Regions from separate parts of the Pseudomonas sp. Lz4W genome, predicted to be linked through region 1. Evidence: riboswitches for the same ligand, from Rfam matches in the RefSeq annotation. Region 1 holds a riboswitch; each other region holds the start of a gene.
What was found. A riboswitch is a leader RNA that binds a small molecule or an ion and turns the genes downstream of it on or off. The one in region 1 is predicted to bind cobalamin.

Region 1 (5,713 bases):
GGCCATTATGGTCATCCATCAATTCGTATGAAGGGTCTGTAGCTCGGGCGAGACGAGTCATGGGCTTGGCCGTTGGTGGTCTTGTTATGGGGCTGATCATGCTGTCTTTTGAAAATTCCTGCCAGCCACGGCTCAATTTCCTGCCTGTTCAAGGATAGACACTATGAAAACACTGTTATTGATTGGCATGGGCTCGGGCAATCCGCAGCAGATCACCGTGCAGGCAATTGAGGCACTGAACCGCACCTCGGTGTTCTTTGTGCTGGACAAGGGCAAAACCACTGACGACCTGGTGCGGTTGCGGCTGGAAATCTGCGAGCGTTACATCCGTGAGCCGGGTTATCGGGTGGTTCAGGTCAGTGATCCGCAGCGTGACAGTGCTACCCCGTCCTATATACAGGGGGTTGAGGACTGGCATGAGCTGCGGGCCGAGGTGTTTGCGCGGCTGATCGAGGACGAGCTGGGGGAGGGTGAGTGCGGGGCATTTCTGCTCTGGGGCGAACCGGCTTTGTATGACAGCACCTTGCGCATTCTGCAGCGGGTGCGGGCCAATGGCTGCAGCGGGTTCGACTATGAGGTGATCCCCGGTATCAGCAGCGTGCAGGCCCTGGCGGCCCGGCATCGGGTGGCACTCAATGACATCGGTCAGCCGATCCGTATCACCACGGGGCGGCGACTGGTGGCCGAAGACCTGGACAATGTGGTGGTGATGCTCGATGCCCACTGCGCGTTCCAGGCTTTTGTCCATGAAGACCTGGATATTTACTGGGGCGCCTATATCGGCACAGCGGACGAGATCCTGATTGCCGGCAAGCTGGCGGATGTCAGCCAGCAGATCAGGCATGCCCGCGAGGCGGCCAGGTTGCGCAAGGGCTGGATCATGGACACGTATTTGCTGCGCCGGTCAGCGAAATCGGACTGACCCCATCGCGAGGCAAGCTCGCTCCTACAGGCGACAGGAGGGATCTGTTGGGGTGACCTGTGGGAGCTGGCTTGCCAGCGATGGAGGCGACCGGGATGGAGGCTGGTGTTCTGTGGGAGCTGGCTTGCCAGCGATGGAGGCAACCGGGTGGTGGCCGGGTGCTGCCATCGCGAGGCAAGCTCGCTCCTACAGGGAGTGGCTACGGTTCTTGGCTTCGATCCACTGCGACATGTATTGGGTACTCTTGTGCTGGTGATGACGCAACATGGCCCCGGTGAAGTTGTTGCGCCGGTGCTGTTCAAGCTCCGCGCGGCAGGCTTCGATGCGTTGCACCAGCGCCGGGCCATGGCTGGCTTTGAGGTACCGCGCCTGCAGTAACGCCTGGCCGTTGTGTTGCGCCTGCTGCCACGCCTGGGGGTTGCGGTACAGCTCGACGGCCGCCTGCGCAATGGCGCTGGCACTCTGTTCTACGGCTCCGGCCCACGGCATGTCACCGTGCATGCCTTCCGCACCCACCGGGGTCGTGACATTAGGGGTGCCGCAAAGCATGGCGTCGGCGATTTTGCCTTTGATGCCAGCGCCAAAGCGTAAAGGGGCCAGGCAGATCCGTGCGTTGCTCATCACGGCCAGGGCATCCTCGGCCCAGTTGAGTACATGAAAACCCTGGGCCGGGTTATGCAGGGCCGTGGCTTTGGGCGGCGTGTAGGCACCGTAGACATGCAGTTGGGCGTCGGGCAGTTGCTGGCGGATCAGCGGCCAGATATGGGTTTTCATCCATAACACGGCGTCCCAGTTCGGCCCATGGCGGAAGTTGCCGATGCTCAAGAAATGCTGGCGCTGCTCGTAAGGCACGAATTGCTCAGGGACGCTGTCAACCATCAGCGGACACCAGTGCAACAGTGCCTCGGGTACCTGAAATTGCTCCACCAGAAGATCGATTTCATATTCGGAAATCATCAGGTTCAGGTCGCTGCGGTAGATCGCGGCGATTTCCCGTTGCGCAAGGTCGGCATCGGCCATGTGTTCAAAGGTGGTGCGTTGCCCCGGGGCGAACAGGCTGCTGAAGTCATCCTGCTCCGGGTTGTGCTTGAGCCGCGCCTTGAGTTGCAGGTGACGGGCGTCGCGCAGGCTTTGCAAGTCGGAGGTTTCCAGGACACGCAAGGCATTCGGGCAGTGCTTCTCAACGCGCCAGCCGAACTGCTCCTCCATCATGAAACGGTCGAACAGGACGATATCCGGGGCCAGTTCACTGATAAAGGTGTCGAAGCTGCTGTTATTGAGCTCGATCCCCACTTCATCGATGCCCAGCGCTGCCAAGTCGGCCTTGTGCTCGCCAACCCCGGCCGGGCTACTGAAGGTGATCTGCCAGCCGTGCTGCAAGAAACTGTCGATGATTTGCATCATGTGCCCGCCCGCCGCAGAAGAGCGAGGCTCGGGCCACACGTAGCCAATGATCAGGACGTGGGTTGGGCGAGGGGACGACATGGGCGGTTCCTTGAAGCCTGAGGCTGAAAAAAGGCGGCAATTAGAACACAACACTGCATTGATCATGTGTGGGAGCTGGCTTGCCAGCGATGAGGTCGCCATGATCGGTCCTGCAAGCCGGGTTGAATCCATCGCTGGCAAGCCAGCCGCCACAGGATGACATTGACCTGTTACAAAGCACTGCGTAGCCTTGCACGTTCGAGGTTCTTCGCCACGCGAAGCTAAGAAGGGAACGCGGTATGCCGCGGCTGCCCCCGCAACTGTAAACGGTCGATGACCTTGCAATGCCACTGCTGAACAAGCGGGAAGGCGCAAGGTCGGTGTCAGCCCCGGCTGATACCCCGCCGTAAGCCAGGAGACCTGCCTCGTCACAGATTCTTACTTCAACCGGGCGGGGTGATCCGGTGGCGAAGACTGACCGCGCACAGCCTGCGGTCGTCGTCCCGTATGCCCGCCGCTTGCCAAAGGGCATCCGATGAAAACACTGGCCAAAATCCCTGTCACTATCGTTACCGGCTTTCTCGGTTCGGGCAAAACCACACTGCTGCGGCACATGCTGGATAACGCCCAGGGCCGCCGTATTGCGGTGATCGTCAATGAGTTCGGTGAGCTGGGTATCGACGGTGAAATCCTCAAGCAGTGCACCATCGGCTGCACCGAAGAAGAAGCCAACGGCCGCGTTTATGAACTGGCCAATGGTTGCCTGTGCTGCACCGTGCAGGAAGAGTTCTTCCCGGTGATGCGCGAACTGGTGGCCCGTCGCGGCGATATCGACCATATCCTGATCGAAACCTCGGGCCTGGCCCTGCCCAAACCTCTGGTGCAAGCCTTCCAGTGGCCGGAAATCCGCAGCGCCTGCACGGTTGACGCGGTTATTACCGTCGTCGACAGCCCGGCTGTGGCTGCCGGCACTTTTGCCGCGTTCCCGGATCAGGTCGACGCCCAGCGCAAACTCGACCCGAATCTGGACCACGAGTCGCCTCTGCACGAGCTGTTTGCTGATCAGCTGGCCAGCGCCGATCTGGTGATCCTCAATAAAGCCGACCTGATCAGCCCTGAAGATCTGGCCCGGGTGCGCGCCGAAGTCGCCGAAGAGCTGCCACCTGCGGTGAAGGTGATCGAGGCCAGCAGCGGCCGCTTGCCTCTGGATGTGCTGTTGGGGCTGGGTGCCGGCTCCGAGGATCATATCGATGACCGCCACAGCCACCACGATCACCACCACGACGGTGATGATGACCACGACGATCATGACCACGATGCCTTCGATTCGATTTCCATCGAGCTGCCTGAAGGCGAAGAAAGCGTATTGATGCAAGCCCTGACGCAACTGGTGGTCCAGCACGGCATTCTGCGGGTCAAAGGCTTTGCCGCCATCCCGGGCAAGCCGATGCGCTTGTTGATCCAGGGCGTGGGTACCCGCTTTGACAAGCACTTCGACCGTGCCTGGGGCCGCGATGAAGCACGCAGCACCCGGCTCGTGCTGATCGGTCAGGATCTGGACGCGGCACTGCTCGAGTCCACCCTGCGCACAGCGTTGAGCGCTTAAACCATGCATTTGCTCAGGACCCAGCCTGGTGGCTTTGTATCGGACGACAACATTGCCGACCTCGGACAGACCCCCGCCGAGCTGGTGATCCTGTGCAGCGGTGATTCAAGCCTGGCACTGCTGGCGCAAGCCGCGCAGCAGTTGCCTGAAAATTATCCTGGCCTGCGTCTGGCAAACCCGATGCAGGTACAGAACCACGGCTCGGTCGACCTGTATTTCGATCAGGTGCTGCAACACGCCAAAGTGATCCTGCTGTCATTGCACGGCGGCATAGGTTACTGGCGCTACGGCATCGAGCGCTTGATGCAGCTGGCCGAACGTGGCGTCACCCTGATTCTGGTGCCGGGCGATGACCGTCCCGACCCGGAGCTCAGCGCACTGAGCACGGTGGCGGCTGGCGAGGGTGAGCGTCTGTGGCATTTCCTGCGCCAGGGCGGGTTGCACAATGCCTTGCAACTCTATCGTTGCCTGGCCACCCAGTGGCTGGGCCGCGACTATGGGTGGGACGAGCCGCAAACCTTGCCCCGTACCGCGATTTATCATCCGGTGCATTCCAGCCCGCAACTCAGTCACTGGCAGGCTGACTGGCAACCCGGGTATCCGGTGGCGGCGCTGCTGTTCTATCGCTCGCATTTGCAGGCGGCCAATACCGCGTTTGTCGATGTGTTCTGCCAGCGCATGCAGGCCGCAGGTCTCAATCCCTTGCCGGTTGCCGTGGCCAGTCTCAAGGAGCCGGGTTGCCTGGCAATGGTGGAGGACTGGCTGGATGAGGTTCAGGCCGCAGTCATTCTCAATACCACCGGTTTCGCTCAGTCGAGCCCCGAAGCCCCGCACCTGCGGCCGTTTCGGCGCAATATCCCGGTAATTCAGGCCATCTGCGCCCAGGACAACGAGCCCGGCTGGCGCGACAGCGAACAAGGCCTTGGCCCGCGAGACCTGGCGATGCACATTGCCTTGCCGGAACTGGACGGGCGAATCATCAGTCGCCCGATCAGTTTTAAAGACCTGGCCTGGCGCAGTGAGCGCAGCCAGTCGGATGTGGTGTGTTATCGCGCGCAACCGGAACGCATGGACTTTGTCGCGGAGCTGGCGCGGCGCTGGGTCGAATTGGCACGGGTGCCAAACCCGCAAAAGCGCATTGCGCTGATTCTGGCCAACTACCCGACCCGCGACGGTCGCATCGGCAATGGCGTGGGGCTGGACACACCGGCCGCCGCGCTGAATATCCTGCGGGCTTTGCAGCTCGAGGGGTATCCGCTGGATTGCCGGTTGCCCGAGACTGGCACTGCGCTGATTCAGGAGCTGCTCGGCGGGGTCAGTAATGATCCCGACAGCCTGGACCTGCGGCCCTGCATGCAAAGCCTGGCCCTGGAAGAGTACTGGACCATGTTCAATCGCTTGCCCGAGGCCAATCGCCAGGCAGTGATTGAGCGCTGGGGCATGCCGCAGACCGATCCAATGTTCCGTAGCGGACGGCTGATGGTCGCGGGGCTGCGTTTTGGCCTGACGTTTGTCGGGATTCAACCGGCCCGGGGCTATCAGGTGGATGCCAGCGCGGTGTATCACGACCCCGATCTGGTTCCGCCCCATGGCTATCTGGCGTTCTACTTCTGGTTGCGTAACACCTACAGCGCCCATGCCGTGGTCCATGTGGGCAAGCATGGCAACCTGGAGTGGCTACCGGGCAAAGGCGTCGGGCTGTCGGAACAGTGCTGGCCGGACGCAATTCTCGGCCCAATGCCCAACGTCTATCCGTTTAT
Region 2 (5,713 bases), 110 kb from region 1:
AGGCCCAGCCCCGTCCCGCCATAACTGCGGTTGGTGGTGCCATCGGCCTGGCGGAAGGCTTCGAAAATGCTTTCCAGCTCTTCGGCGGCGATCCCTATCCCGGAATCCGCGACGCTGAACGCTATGGCGGCATCCGGCAGAGCCGACACGGTCAGGCTGACCTGACCCTTGGCGGTGAACTTGATCGCGTTGGACAACAGGTTTTTGAGCACTTGCTCCAGACGCTGGCTGTCGGTGTAGATCATGCCCGGCGTGCCGGGCTGTACCTCAACCCGGAACTGCAGGGACTTGTCCCCCGCCAGCGGCTCGAACATACCGCGCAAACCTTCGACTACACGGCTGACACTGGTGTTTTCGGGACGCACTTCGAGCTTGCCGGCTTCAACTTTGGAGATATCCAGAATGTCGTTGATCAGGTTGAGCAAGTCATTGCCCGCCGAGTAGATAGACTCGGCGAACTTGACCTGTTCGGCGCTCAGGTTCTCCTGGGGGTTTTCCGCGAGCAGCTTGGCCAGAATCAACGAGCTGTTGAGCGGGGTCCGCAGTTCATGGGACATGTTGGCGAGGAACTCGGACTTGTACTTGCTGGAGCGCTGCAGCTCCAGAGCGCGCTCTTCAAGCTGCACCTGGGCCTGATTCAGTTCGGTATTCTTGAGGTCCATCGCGTCTCGCTGACCGGCCAGGGCCAGTGCCTGTTCCGCCAGCTGTTCGTTGGTTTGCTCAAGCTCCGCCTGCTGGGTTTCAAGATGCGTCTGGGATTCCTTGAGAATCTGCGATTGCTCTTCGAGCTCTTCGTTCGCGGTCTTCAGCTCTTCCTGCTGCACTTGCAGCTCTTCGTTGAGCTGCTGGGTTTCGGCCAGCACTTCCTGCAGGCGCTGACGGTAACGGGCGGCTTCAATCGACATGCCGATATTGTCGGCAATCAACTCAAACAGTTCGACATCACGCTCCGTCAGTGGCCGCAGGAAGCCCAGTTCAATGACGCCATTGACCCGGTCATCGTCGCTGGTAGGCACCACCAGCACGCTGCGCGGTGTGCCTTGCCCAAGACCTGAGCTGACTTTCAGGAAGTAGTCCTCGGGCACATCGTCCAGGCGTATCAGCTGGTCTTGCCGGGCCGCCTGCCCGACCAGGCCTTCGTCATTGTGTATCAACTGATCCCGGGCTTCTTCCTCTCGGGAAAAACCATAACTGGCCACCCGTTTGAGGCCGCCGTGGTCTTCGCGTACATACACGGCGGCAACCACTGTGCCGAGGTACTGGGCGCAGAATTGCAGAATGTTGCGCCCCAGCATATTCAGGGTCAGCCGGCCCAATACCTGCTCCGCCAGTTCGGTTTGACCGTTACGCAACCAGGCCTGCTGTTCCAGGCGCTGCGCAGTCTTAATTTGTAGCTCGAGGTTGTCGCTGTAACTCTTTGAAAGATCGAGTAAATCGCGACGACCTCTGTAGGCCAGAAAACCACTCAAGCCGAGTACAAACACCAGGTAAAGGCCAATACTGACGAGGGTGGTTTTACTCACATCTTCATTGCGGGCAACTCGCAGTTGCTGCTCCATGGCAACGAAGTCTTCGAATTCCTTGCGGATTTCATCGCTCAGGCGCTTGCCACGTCCGGCCTGCACTGCCGCCCTGTAGTCGCCGCTCTGGCGGCGCATATCGATCATCGACTGGGCGTAGTTACTCCAGTCGGATTGCAGGGCTTCGAGACGCTTGAGGCGATCAATTTGCTGCGGGTTGTCGCCGACCAGCTCTTTCAGCCCCTTGAGTTGGGCCATGATTTGCGGCTTTGCCACTTCATAGGGGTCAAGAAAATGCTCATCACCGGTAATCAGGAAGCCGCGCATGCCGGTTTCAAGATCCACTGACAGCTTCACCGCCTCGTTGGCGTTGTTAATCACCCGGTCGGTGTGTTCGACCCACTGAATGACCGACAGCAGGTAGCTGATCATGGCTACAAACAACACGGCGCTGAGCACACCCACACCCAAGGGCAAACCGACGTTGCGGCTCAGGAGCTTGCGAAAGCTCTGCTCATCTACCGAAGCTGGTGCATTCATATTTCAGTCCCGTGTACGGTGGTCAAAATTGAGAGTTTGACGGATTCTCGAGTAAAAATTCTATTTTTCTTATGAAGTGGTAGCCAATTCCTACAGTGAAAAAGGATTTAGCTGCTTGCAACAGCTATCCTAACAAAACTTGTACAGGCATTTTTTTTGTACAACGGCGGAACTAGGTTGGGGTTCCAGCTTACTGATAGAGCAAGCAAATTCAGGTTTGCCCCCACCCGCGCTCAATTTCATTCGGGATAACCATTATGTCTGCAACACCCTCTACCATTCTGGTGGTCGAAGACGACGCCATTGTTCGTATGTTGATCGTTGACGTACTGGAAGAGTTGAAATTCAACGTGCTCGAAGCCGAGGATGGCGAGAGCGCCATGGAACTGCTCGAAGACCGGGGCAACAGGATCGATTTGCTGATGAGCGATGTGGGGATGCCGGGGATGGATGGCAAGACCCTTGCCAATAAAGCCCGCGAGCTGCGACCACAGTTACCTGTGCTGTTTGCCAGCGGCTATGCCGAGAACATCGATGTACCAGCCGGCATGTTTGTGATCGGCAAACCCTTTTCCATCGACCAACTGCGCAACAAGGTCAAAAGCATCCTCGCCGTCTGAAGTTGACTCTGCACCATTGCATGGGCAGCTGATTTGACGGCTCCCGCGTAGCTGTGCTCTCCTACACATCTTGTATCAGGTGCCCTTCACAGGGTGAAACGGGAAACCGGTGCGTCAGGCGTTAATTGTCCGACCAGTCCGGTGCTGCCCCCGCAACGGTAAGCGAGAGAAACATCACAACCACTGTGCACCCTGCATGGGAAGGAGATGTTTGCAGGCCCACACCACGTGAGCCCCTCGCAAGCCCGGAGACCGGCCTGGTCATTACCAATAACAAACCCGCGGTGGGCGGGCGCTGTTAAACCCTGCGAGCTTCGTTCGCGGGGTTTTCTTGCGCTCTTGTGCCCGCTGTCTGACCAGAGGGAAGCGCCATGTCCATCAGCACCAGCCGTACTCACTCCGCTGCCACCAGCGCCACACGAAGCCAACGTATCGTTGCTGCCGTCGGCGCTGCGGTGCTGGGGGCTTTGCTCGTCTACTTCGCCGGTTTCTCGCATATTGCAGCCGTACACAATGCAGCCCATGACACCCGTCATAGTTCAGCCTTTCCGTGCCATTGAGGTTGCCTGCCATGATTAAGCGTATAGCTCAGACCGCAGGCTTCACCGGCTTGCTGGGCGCTTTGCTGCTCACCCTGCTGCAAAGCTTTTGGGTCGCCCCTCTGATTCTGCAGGCGGAAACCTACGAAAAACCCGCCGCCAGTGAAGTGCACGAGCACGACGCAGGCAGCATGGCCGGCCATAGCCACGACGACGAAGCCTGGGAGCCTGAAGACGGTTGGCAGCGGGTACTATCGACCACCGGCGGTAATCTTGTGGTGGCGGTCGGTTTTGCCCTGATGCTGGCGGGCCTGTATACCCTGCGCGCACCGACCCGCACCTCCCAGGGCCTGCTGTGGGGGCTGGCCGGCTATGCGGTGTTCTGCCTGGCGCCAACCCTTGGCCTGCCGCCCGAGTTGCCGGGCACTGCCGCCGCCGATTTGCTGCAACGCCAGCTCTGGTGGGTCACCACTGCCGCATCCACTGCAGTGGCCATCGCGCTGTTAGTGTTTGGCAAGCACTGGGCCCTGAAAGTGCTGGGGGTTGCGATTGTGCTGGTACCGCATATTTTTGGTGCGCCCCAGCCCCTGGTGCATTCCAGCCTGGCTCCGCAAGAGCTGGAAGCGCAGTTCAAGATCGCTTCGCAACTGACCAACTTCGCCTTCTGGCTGGCATTGGGCGTGATCAGCGCCTGGTTGTTCCGCCGCAAGCCTGAAGCTCAGTACTCGGCATGATTGCTGCGGGCACCGCGCCAATCCTGGTGATTGGCCTGGGCTGCCGTCAGGGTTGCAGTGTCGATGACCTGCTGGCCCTGATTGAACAATCCCTGAGCCAGGCGGGAATCGCTCTGCAGGCGGTTCACGCCCTGGCCAGTATTGATCTCAAGCGTGATGAGGCGGGACTCATCCGGTTGGCGGCGCAGTTGAATCTTGCGTATGAGGTTCTAAGCGCGCAGCAACTGGCCCCGTTTGCGCCCCAATTGAGTCAGCGGTCAGCCCGGGCGTTTGCCCTCACCGGCTGCTTTGGCGTGGCCGAAAGTGCTGCACTGGCCCTGGCCGAACAGCTGGGTGGCGCGCCGGCCAGACTGCTGATTACCCGCCAGAACTCGTCTGCGGCCACCTTTGCATTGGCCTGTGCCGGGTAAAACCCGCGATAATCCCCTGCTTCACTATGAGCGTTGTTCACGAACAGCTCTATCCAGACCCTTTCAAGAGACTGCCATGACTGTTTATTTCATCGGTGCCGGGCCCGGCGATCCAGAGTTGATTACCGTCAAGGGCCAGCGCTTGATCCGCAGCTGCCCGGTGATTATTTACGCCGGTTCACTGGTGCCGGAGGCAGTCCTTGAAGGCCATCAGGCTGAGCAAGTGATCAACAGTGCAGAGCTGCACCTTGAGCAAATTATCAGCCTGATCAAGACCGCCGATGCCAAAGGCCAGGATGTGGCCCGCGTGCACTCGGGTGATCCGAGCCTGTATGGCGCCATTGGCGAGCAAATCCGCTGTTTGCGCGAGCTGGGCATTGCATTTGAAATCATTCCGGGGGTGACCGCCACAGCCGCCTGCGCTGCCATTTTAGGCGCAGAACTGACCCTGCCGGACATCTCGCAAACTGTGATCCTGACGCGTTACGCGGACAAGACCCGGATGCCTGCAGGCGAAGAGCTGGAGAGCCTGGCGCAACACAAGGCGACCATGGCGATTCATCTGGGGGTCAAGAACCTTGAGCGAATCATCGAGGAGCTACGCCCCCATTACGGCAGTGACTGCCCTGTTGCAGTCATTCACCGGGCCAGCTGGCCGGACCAGGACTGGGTGCAAGGCACCCTGGATGACATTCTGGACAAGGTCCGGGCCAAGGGCTTCAAACGTACGGCACTGATTCTGGTGGGCCGGGTACTGGCCAGTGACAGTTTTTCCGATTCATCGCTGTACCGTGCCGGGCATGCGCATCTGTATCGCCCATAAGTACCTGGCTGCCACAGATTCCGGACATAAAAAAACGGTGCTCACGGGGCACCGTTTTTTATCAGCTACGCAGCGTACACCCTGTTACCGATGACTCAGTAGTAGGCGTTTTCTTTCTGCGAGTGGTCGGTCACATCACGTACGCCTTTGAGCTCGGGCACTCGCTCCAGCAGCGTGCGCTCGATGCCTTCACGCAGGGTAACGTCAGCCTGGCCGCAGCCCTGGCAACCGCCACCGAACTTGAGGACCGCAATACCGTCTTCAACCACTTCAATCAGGCTGACCTGACCGCCGTGGCTGGCCAGACCGGGATTGATCTCGGTCTGCAGGTAGTAGTTGATACGCTCGTTGATCGGGCTATCGGCGTTAACTGTTGGCACCTTGGCGTTTGGCGCCTTGATGGTCAGCTGGCCGCCCATGCGATCGGTGGCGTAGTCCACCACGGCATCGTCAAGAAACGGTTCGCTGACCGAGTCAATCCAGGCCGTGAAGGTTTTCAGGCCCAGTGCGGTATCTTCGGGTTTCAC
Region 3 (5,713 bases), 1.2 Mb from region 1:
TGGTCTGGCGACTGACCAGGTAGCCGACCCGGGTACGGGCTTCGTCCAGATCATTGCTGCGCAGGGCTTGTGCCACCGGCTGCACATGCTCGCCCAGACTGCGCATGCCCAGCGCGCAATACAGCGCCAGAATGTCCACCAGCCAGCCGATGTAAGGCAGCCACGACAAGGCTGTGGCCAGGATCGTAAATGGCACAACCGCCAGCACCCAGGCTGTCACGCCATGGCTGCGCCAGCCCCGGCCACCGGAATTGAAACGTTGTTCGATACGCTCAGCCATCCGGCCAAACGCAACCAGTGGATGCCTGCGCTTGGGCTCACCGAACAGCGCGTCCAGTGCCACTCCGGCGACGCACAGCAACGCCACACTCATGGGCTCACCCCCCAATAATTCTCATAGACCAGTTCACTCAAGGGACGCGCTTTGGCCCATCCTTCGAGTATCAGCATAGGTGCTGGATAAAAGCTCTCGACCGGGCCCAGGCACAGTACAGCCAACGGCTTGGCGCCCGCAGGCAAACCCAGCAGCTCTGCCAGCGCCCGGGGTTCGAACAGCGACACCCAGCCCATGCCCAAGCCCTCGACCCGGGCGGCCAGCCACAGGTTCTGGATCGCACAGGACAAGGATGCCATGTCCATCTCCGGCAAGGTCCGGCGACCGAAAATGTGCTTCTCACGGTCATCCATCAACGCAGCCACCAACACTTCGGCGCAATCGTTGATCCCCTCTACTTTGAGGGTCATGAAGTCATCGGAGCGCTCACCCAACGCTTCAGCAGTGCGTACCCGCTCTTCTTCCACCAGGGCTTGCACCTTGCTGCGCAACTGGCGATCGCTGATGCGGATGAACCGCCACGGCTGCATCAGGCCCACACTGGGGGCCTGATGCGCGGCTTCAAGCAGCCGTGATAACAGTTGAGGAGCCACCGTGCCACCGCTGAAGTGCCGCATGTCGCGGCGTTCGGCGATGGCGCGATAGACAGCGGCTCGCTCGTCAGGACTGAATGCGTTGTCGCTCATGACACCTTCACGGCACAGGGCGCGAACAACGCAGCAATGGCCTGGGGATTGGACGGAAAGTAAAAGTGCACATAAGACGCTGTCATCCGCCCGTCACGATACACCGCTTCAGCACCACGCCCGCCATTGGGGCTCAGGCCCCGGGCAATGGGCTCAAGCTCAGTAGTGGTCAACGAGTGATGGTAGGTGTGACCGCGCAGCAGCCCTTCGGGCATCTCGACCGCCTGCAACGCCAGTGCCGCCAGGCGCTTTTGCATGGTCGCTTCACCGGCCAGCAGCCCCACCAGCTCGGCACGCTGGCCGTCGACGTCGGTCAGGGCATCCAGCAGATAGAGCATGCCACCGCATTCCGCAAGCAAGGGTTTGCCCGCAGCATGGTGCGCGCGAATGGCCTGCAGCATCGGCGTATTACGCGACAGCTCAAGGTGATGCAGTTCAGGATAACCGCCCGGCAAATACAGACTGTCAGCCTCGGGCAAGCGGGCATCGTGAATCGGCGAGAAGAACAGCAATTCGGCGCCCATGTCCCGCAACAGCGCCAGGCTCGCGCCATAGGTGAAGGCGAAGGCTTCATCCCGGGCCACGGCAATACGCACTCCGGCCAATAATGGCTCGGCAGGTACCAACTGCGGTGCAGCGAACTCCACCGCCGGTGGCAGCGCTACCTCACAGGTGCTGGCCAGGGCTGCGGCTGCCGCATCAAGGCGTGCATCCAGATCATTCAACTCGCTGGCCTGGACCAGGCCCAGGTGACGGCTTGGCAGTTCGATTGCGGTTTCACGGGACAGCGCGCCATACCAGCGCAGACCTTCAGTCAGGCTTCCCTCCAGCAACTGCGCATGGCGCACGGTACCGACGCGGTTGGCCAGCACCCCGGCAAACGGCAAGTCCGGCTGATACCGCGCCAGGCCCAACGCCAGCGCACCAAAGGTCTGGGCCATGGCAGTGCCATCAATCACGCCCAACACCGGCACGCCAAAATGACGCGCCAGATCAGCGCTGGACGGCGTGCCGTCGAACAAGCCCATCACCCCTTCAATCAGAATCAGGTCCGCTTCACCTGCGGCTTCCCACAACAGGCGGCGGCTTTCATCGGCGCCCACCATCCACAAATCCACCTGATACACCGGCGCCCCGCTGGCGCGCTCGAGGATCATGGGATCGAGAAAATCCGGGCCACACTTGAATACCCGCACCTTGCGCCCTTGATTGCGATGCAATCGGGCCAGGGCGGCGGTGACGGTGGTCTTGCCCTGGCCCGAGGCCGGTGCGGCGATCAATACCGCCGGGCAATGACGCGACTCTCTCATGCTTGAACACTCACAATTCGATGCCTTTCTGGGCTTTGATCCCGGACTGGAAGGCATGTTTGATCACACCCATTTCGGTCACGGTATCGGCCAGGTCTATCAGTTCAGGTTTAGCGCCGCGTCCGGTGACCAATACATGCTGCATCGGCGGACGGGCTTGCAGGTCGCTCAACACTTGCTCGAGGTCGAGATAGCCGTGCTTGAGCGCAATATTCAGTTCATCCAGCACCACCAGACCGATGGAGGGGTCGCGCAGCATCTCGCGGGATACTTCCCACGCAGCCTCGGCCGCGGCGATATCACGCTGGCGATCCTGGGTTTCCCAGGTAAAGCCTTCACCCATCACGTGGTAACGCACCTGTTCCGGGAAACGGCGGAAGAAAATCTCTTCGCCGGTGCTGTTGCGACCCTTGATGAATTGCACCACACCGCACTGCATGCCGTGGCCCATGGCCCGTGCCAGCATGCCAAAGGCCGAACTGCTTTTGCCTTTACCGTTGCCGGTCAGTACCAGCAGCAGCCCGCACTCGTTAGGGGCGCTGGCAATGCGCTCATCCATTACGGCTTTTTTGCGCAGCATGCGCGCCTGGTGACGTTCGTCGCGTTCGGGGGATTCGTTCATGGCAGCTCTCCGTTGGGGCTCAATCATGCAAACGGGAGGCGGGGGACATTGCAACAAAAAGCACACCATCGCCCGCCGCGAGGTGTTGGATGGATCAGGCCGGTCTCCGGGCTCACAAGCGGGATACTCCAGACGGAGCAACCCTGACCACGCGTCTTCCCGTGCAAAAACACAGTGACATCGAGCGCAGCCTTTACTCATTTACCGTTGCGGGGGCAGCGCCGGGATCAAAGCGGTTGTGTGGATCAAACACGCCCTCACCGGCTTCCCTGTTTCACCCTGTCGACCTTTGGCCACAGAGCACCTGAAACAAGCCGCGAAGGTTAGAGGGTTGGGGGTGGAGCGTCAATTAAAGCCGGCAGCAACGACTTGAACCTTTGAGCAGCTACGCTCCTCTATGACTGACAAGCCCAAGAACTGATGGAGATCTTCATGCTCAAGCGCCAGCACGCCATTGTCATCGTACTTGCAGCAGGGTTGGCCGCCTGTGGCGAGAGTTCGACCCTGCAAGTGGTGGATGGCACCGGCCCTTCACCCAAGCTGCCGGAACCGAACAAGACGCTGATTCCGACAGTCAACATCGCACCGGCCATAGGCTGGCCCGAGGGCACTACGCCGACTGCCGCCCAGGGACTGAAAGTGGCAGCCTTCGCCGAAGGCCTCGACCACCCCCGCTGGCTCTACGTGCTACCCAATGGTGATGTACTGGTGGCAGAAACCAATGCACCGCCCAAGCCGGATGACAGCAAGGGCATCCGCGGCTGGGTGATGGAGAAAGTCATGGGCCGGGCCGGGGCCGCAGTCCCCAGCGCCAACAGGATCACGCTGCTGCGCGACAGCAACCATGACGGCGTGGCAGAAACCCGCACGGTTTTTATCGACAAGCTCAACTCCCCGTTCGGCATGACCCTGGTGGGCAATGATCTGTATGTCGCAGACGCCGACAAACTGCTGCGCTTCCCCTATCAGGCCGGCGAGCAATCCATCAGCGCCCCGCCGACCAAGGTCGTCGACCTGCCCGGCGGCCCGTTGAACCACCACTGGACCAAAAACGTCATCGCCAGCCCGGATGGCAAAAAACTCTATGTCAGCGTGGGTTCCAACAGCAACGTGGGCGAAAACGGCCTGGACAAAGAGCAAGGCCGCGCCGCGATCTGGGAAGTGGACCCGGCTACTGGCAGCCACCGTATTTTCGCTTCGGGCCTGCGCAACCCCAACGGCATGGACTGGGAGCCAAAATCAGGAAAACTCTGGACTGCGGTTAACGAACGCGACGAAATCGGCAGCGATCTGGTGCCTGACTACATCACCTCGGTACAGGATGGCGGCTTCTATGGCTGGCCTTTCAGCTACTACGGGCAACACGTGGATACACGGGTTAATCCACAAAACCCGGAGCTAGTAGCCAAAGCCATCGCGCCGGACTATGCCGTGGGCCCGCATACGGCATCCCTGGGGCTCAGTTTTGCGACAAACAGCAAGCTGCCCAACTTTACCGAGGGCGCATTTATTGGCCAGCACGGCTCCTGGAACCGCAAACCCCACAGTGGCTATAAAGTGATTTTCGTGCCGTTCACTGAAGGCAAACCTGCCGGCATGCCGGTGGACGTGCTGACCGGTTTTCTCAATGCCGATGAGAAAGCCATGGGCCGCCCGGTAGGGGTAGTGATTGATAAACAGGGGGATCTGCTGGTTGCCGATGATGTTGGCAACAAGATCTGGCGGGTGTCCGGGAAATAAACTGCAGGAGCGAGCCGCTCAAGGGCTCGCTCCTACTGGTTCGGCTTTGGCTTACGGGTTGTGGGCCAGATGCTGCTCGGTCGGCAGTACACGCTTGGCCTCCAGATAGGCTTTCTGCCAGTAGGCCTTGTTCAGGCTGTCCAGCTTGACCGTGCCACCTGTTGCAGGCGCATGCACGAAGCGGCCCTCACCGACATAAATCCCGGCATGACTGACCCGGGAACCACCACTGGTAGCGAAAAACAGCAAGTCACCGGTTTGCAGCTTGTCTTTGCCAACACTCTGCACCCGCATCACGATCATCTCGCGAGTGGTACGGGGCAAGGAAATACCTGCGGCATCGTTGTAGACGTACTTGATCAAACCACTGCAATCAAAACCGGAATCCGGGGTATTACCGCCCCAGCGATAAGGCGTACCGACCAGCCCCAGGGCACGGAACAGCACATCCGCAGCAATCGGCGAAGCGTCTTCAGGGGAGTTGGAAAACACCACCTGCTTTTGCACCACGGGGGCTGGCGGGGGGTGGCTGGCGCAGGCACTGAGCAGTGCTGCTAGAGTCAGAAGGGCAACGCGGGCCATGGTCGACATAAACAGAATGTTCCTGATTCTGGATACGGCTACTGGGGCCGCGAAACCCGAAACCGCGACAGGGGGCACCTTCGCGGCTTCAGGAATTAACTATGCGACTGAATTCTAGACCTTAGAGGCCAAACTTCAAGTAAGACTTTAACTTTACTTGCGCGCTACAACGTTTGTAGGCGCCATCGCCAATGCACGCTTGGCTTCCATAAAGGTCTTGTTCCAGTAGGTATCGCCCAGGCTGTCGATCCGCACACCACCGCTACGGCGGCTGCTGGAGTGAATAAACTGGTCATCGCCCAGGTAAATCCCGGCATGGCTGACACGGCCGCGACCATTGGTGCTGAAGAACAGCAAGTCACCCGGCTTGAGGTTGTTTCGCGCGACCAACGGTGCTTTTACGTTGATCATTTCCCGCGTTGAACGGGGCAGTTGCATG

Region 2: it holds a riboswitch for cobalamin, as region 1 does, so the genes downstream of both, B195_RS10950 (CbtB domain-containing protein) here and cobW (cobalamin biosynthesis protein CobW) in region 1, are expected to answer to the same signal.
Region 3: it holds a riboswitch for cobalamin, as region 1 does, so the genes downstream of both, cobO (cob(I)yrinic acid a,c-diamide adenosyltransferase) here and cobW (cobalamin biosynthesis protein CobW) in region 1, are expected to answer to the same signal.

Annotation. Positions count from the first base shown of each region.
Region 1 is NZ_CP017432.1:2,459,338-2,465,050, forward strand. Features, by position in the region: gene B195_RS11365 (AraC family transcriptional regulator) at 1-61, opposite strand, end outside; gene cobF (precorrin-6A synthase (deacetylating)) at 164-922, shown strand; gene B195_RS11375 (glycosyltransferase) at 1,109-2,407, opposite strand; cobalamin riboswitch at 2,592-2,790, shown strand; gene cobW (cobalamin biosynthesis protein CobW) at 2,883-3,953, shown strand; gene cobN (cobaltochelatase subunit CobN) at 3,957-5,713, shown strand, end outside.
Region 2 is NZ_CP017432.1:2,347,439-2,353,151, reverse strand. Features, by position in the region: gene B195_RS10960 (response regulator) at 1-2,060, opposite strand, end outside; gene B195_RS10955 (response regulator) at 2,318-2,680, shown strand; cobalamin riboswitch at 2,741-2,956, shown strand; gene B195_RS10950 (CbtB domain-containing protein) at 3,052-3,240, shown strand; gene B195_RS10945 (CbtA family protein) at 3,252-3,953, shown strand; gene B195_RS10940 (cobalamin biosynthesis protein) at 3,950-4,363, shown strand; gene cobM (precorrin-4 C(11)-methyltransferase) at 4,440-5,186, shown strand; gene nfuA (Fe-S biogenesis protein NfuA) at 5,282-5,713, opposite strand, start outside.
Region 3 is NZ_CP017432.1:1,216,386-1,222,098, reverse strand. Features, by position in the region: gene cbiB (adenosylcobinamide-phosphate synthase CbiB) at 1-373, opposite strand, end outside; gene bluB (5,6-dimethylbenzimidazole synthase) at 370-1,020, opposite strand; gene B195_RS05860 (cobyrinate a,c-diamide synthase) at 1,017-2,330, opposite strand; gene cobO (cob(I)yrinic acid a,c-diamide adenosyltransferase) at 2,341-2,952, opposite strand; cobalamin riboswitch at 3,032-3,275, opposite strand; gene B195_RS05850 (sorbosone dehydrogenase family protein) at 3,385-4,692, shown strand; gene B195_RS05845 (C40 family peptidase) at 4,744-5,283, opposite strand; gene B195_RS05840 (C40 family peptidase) at 5,428-5,713, opposite strand, start outside.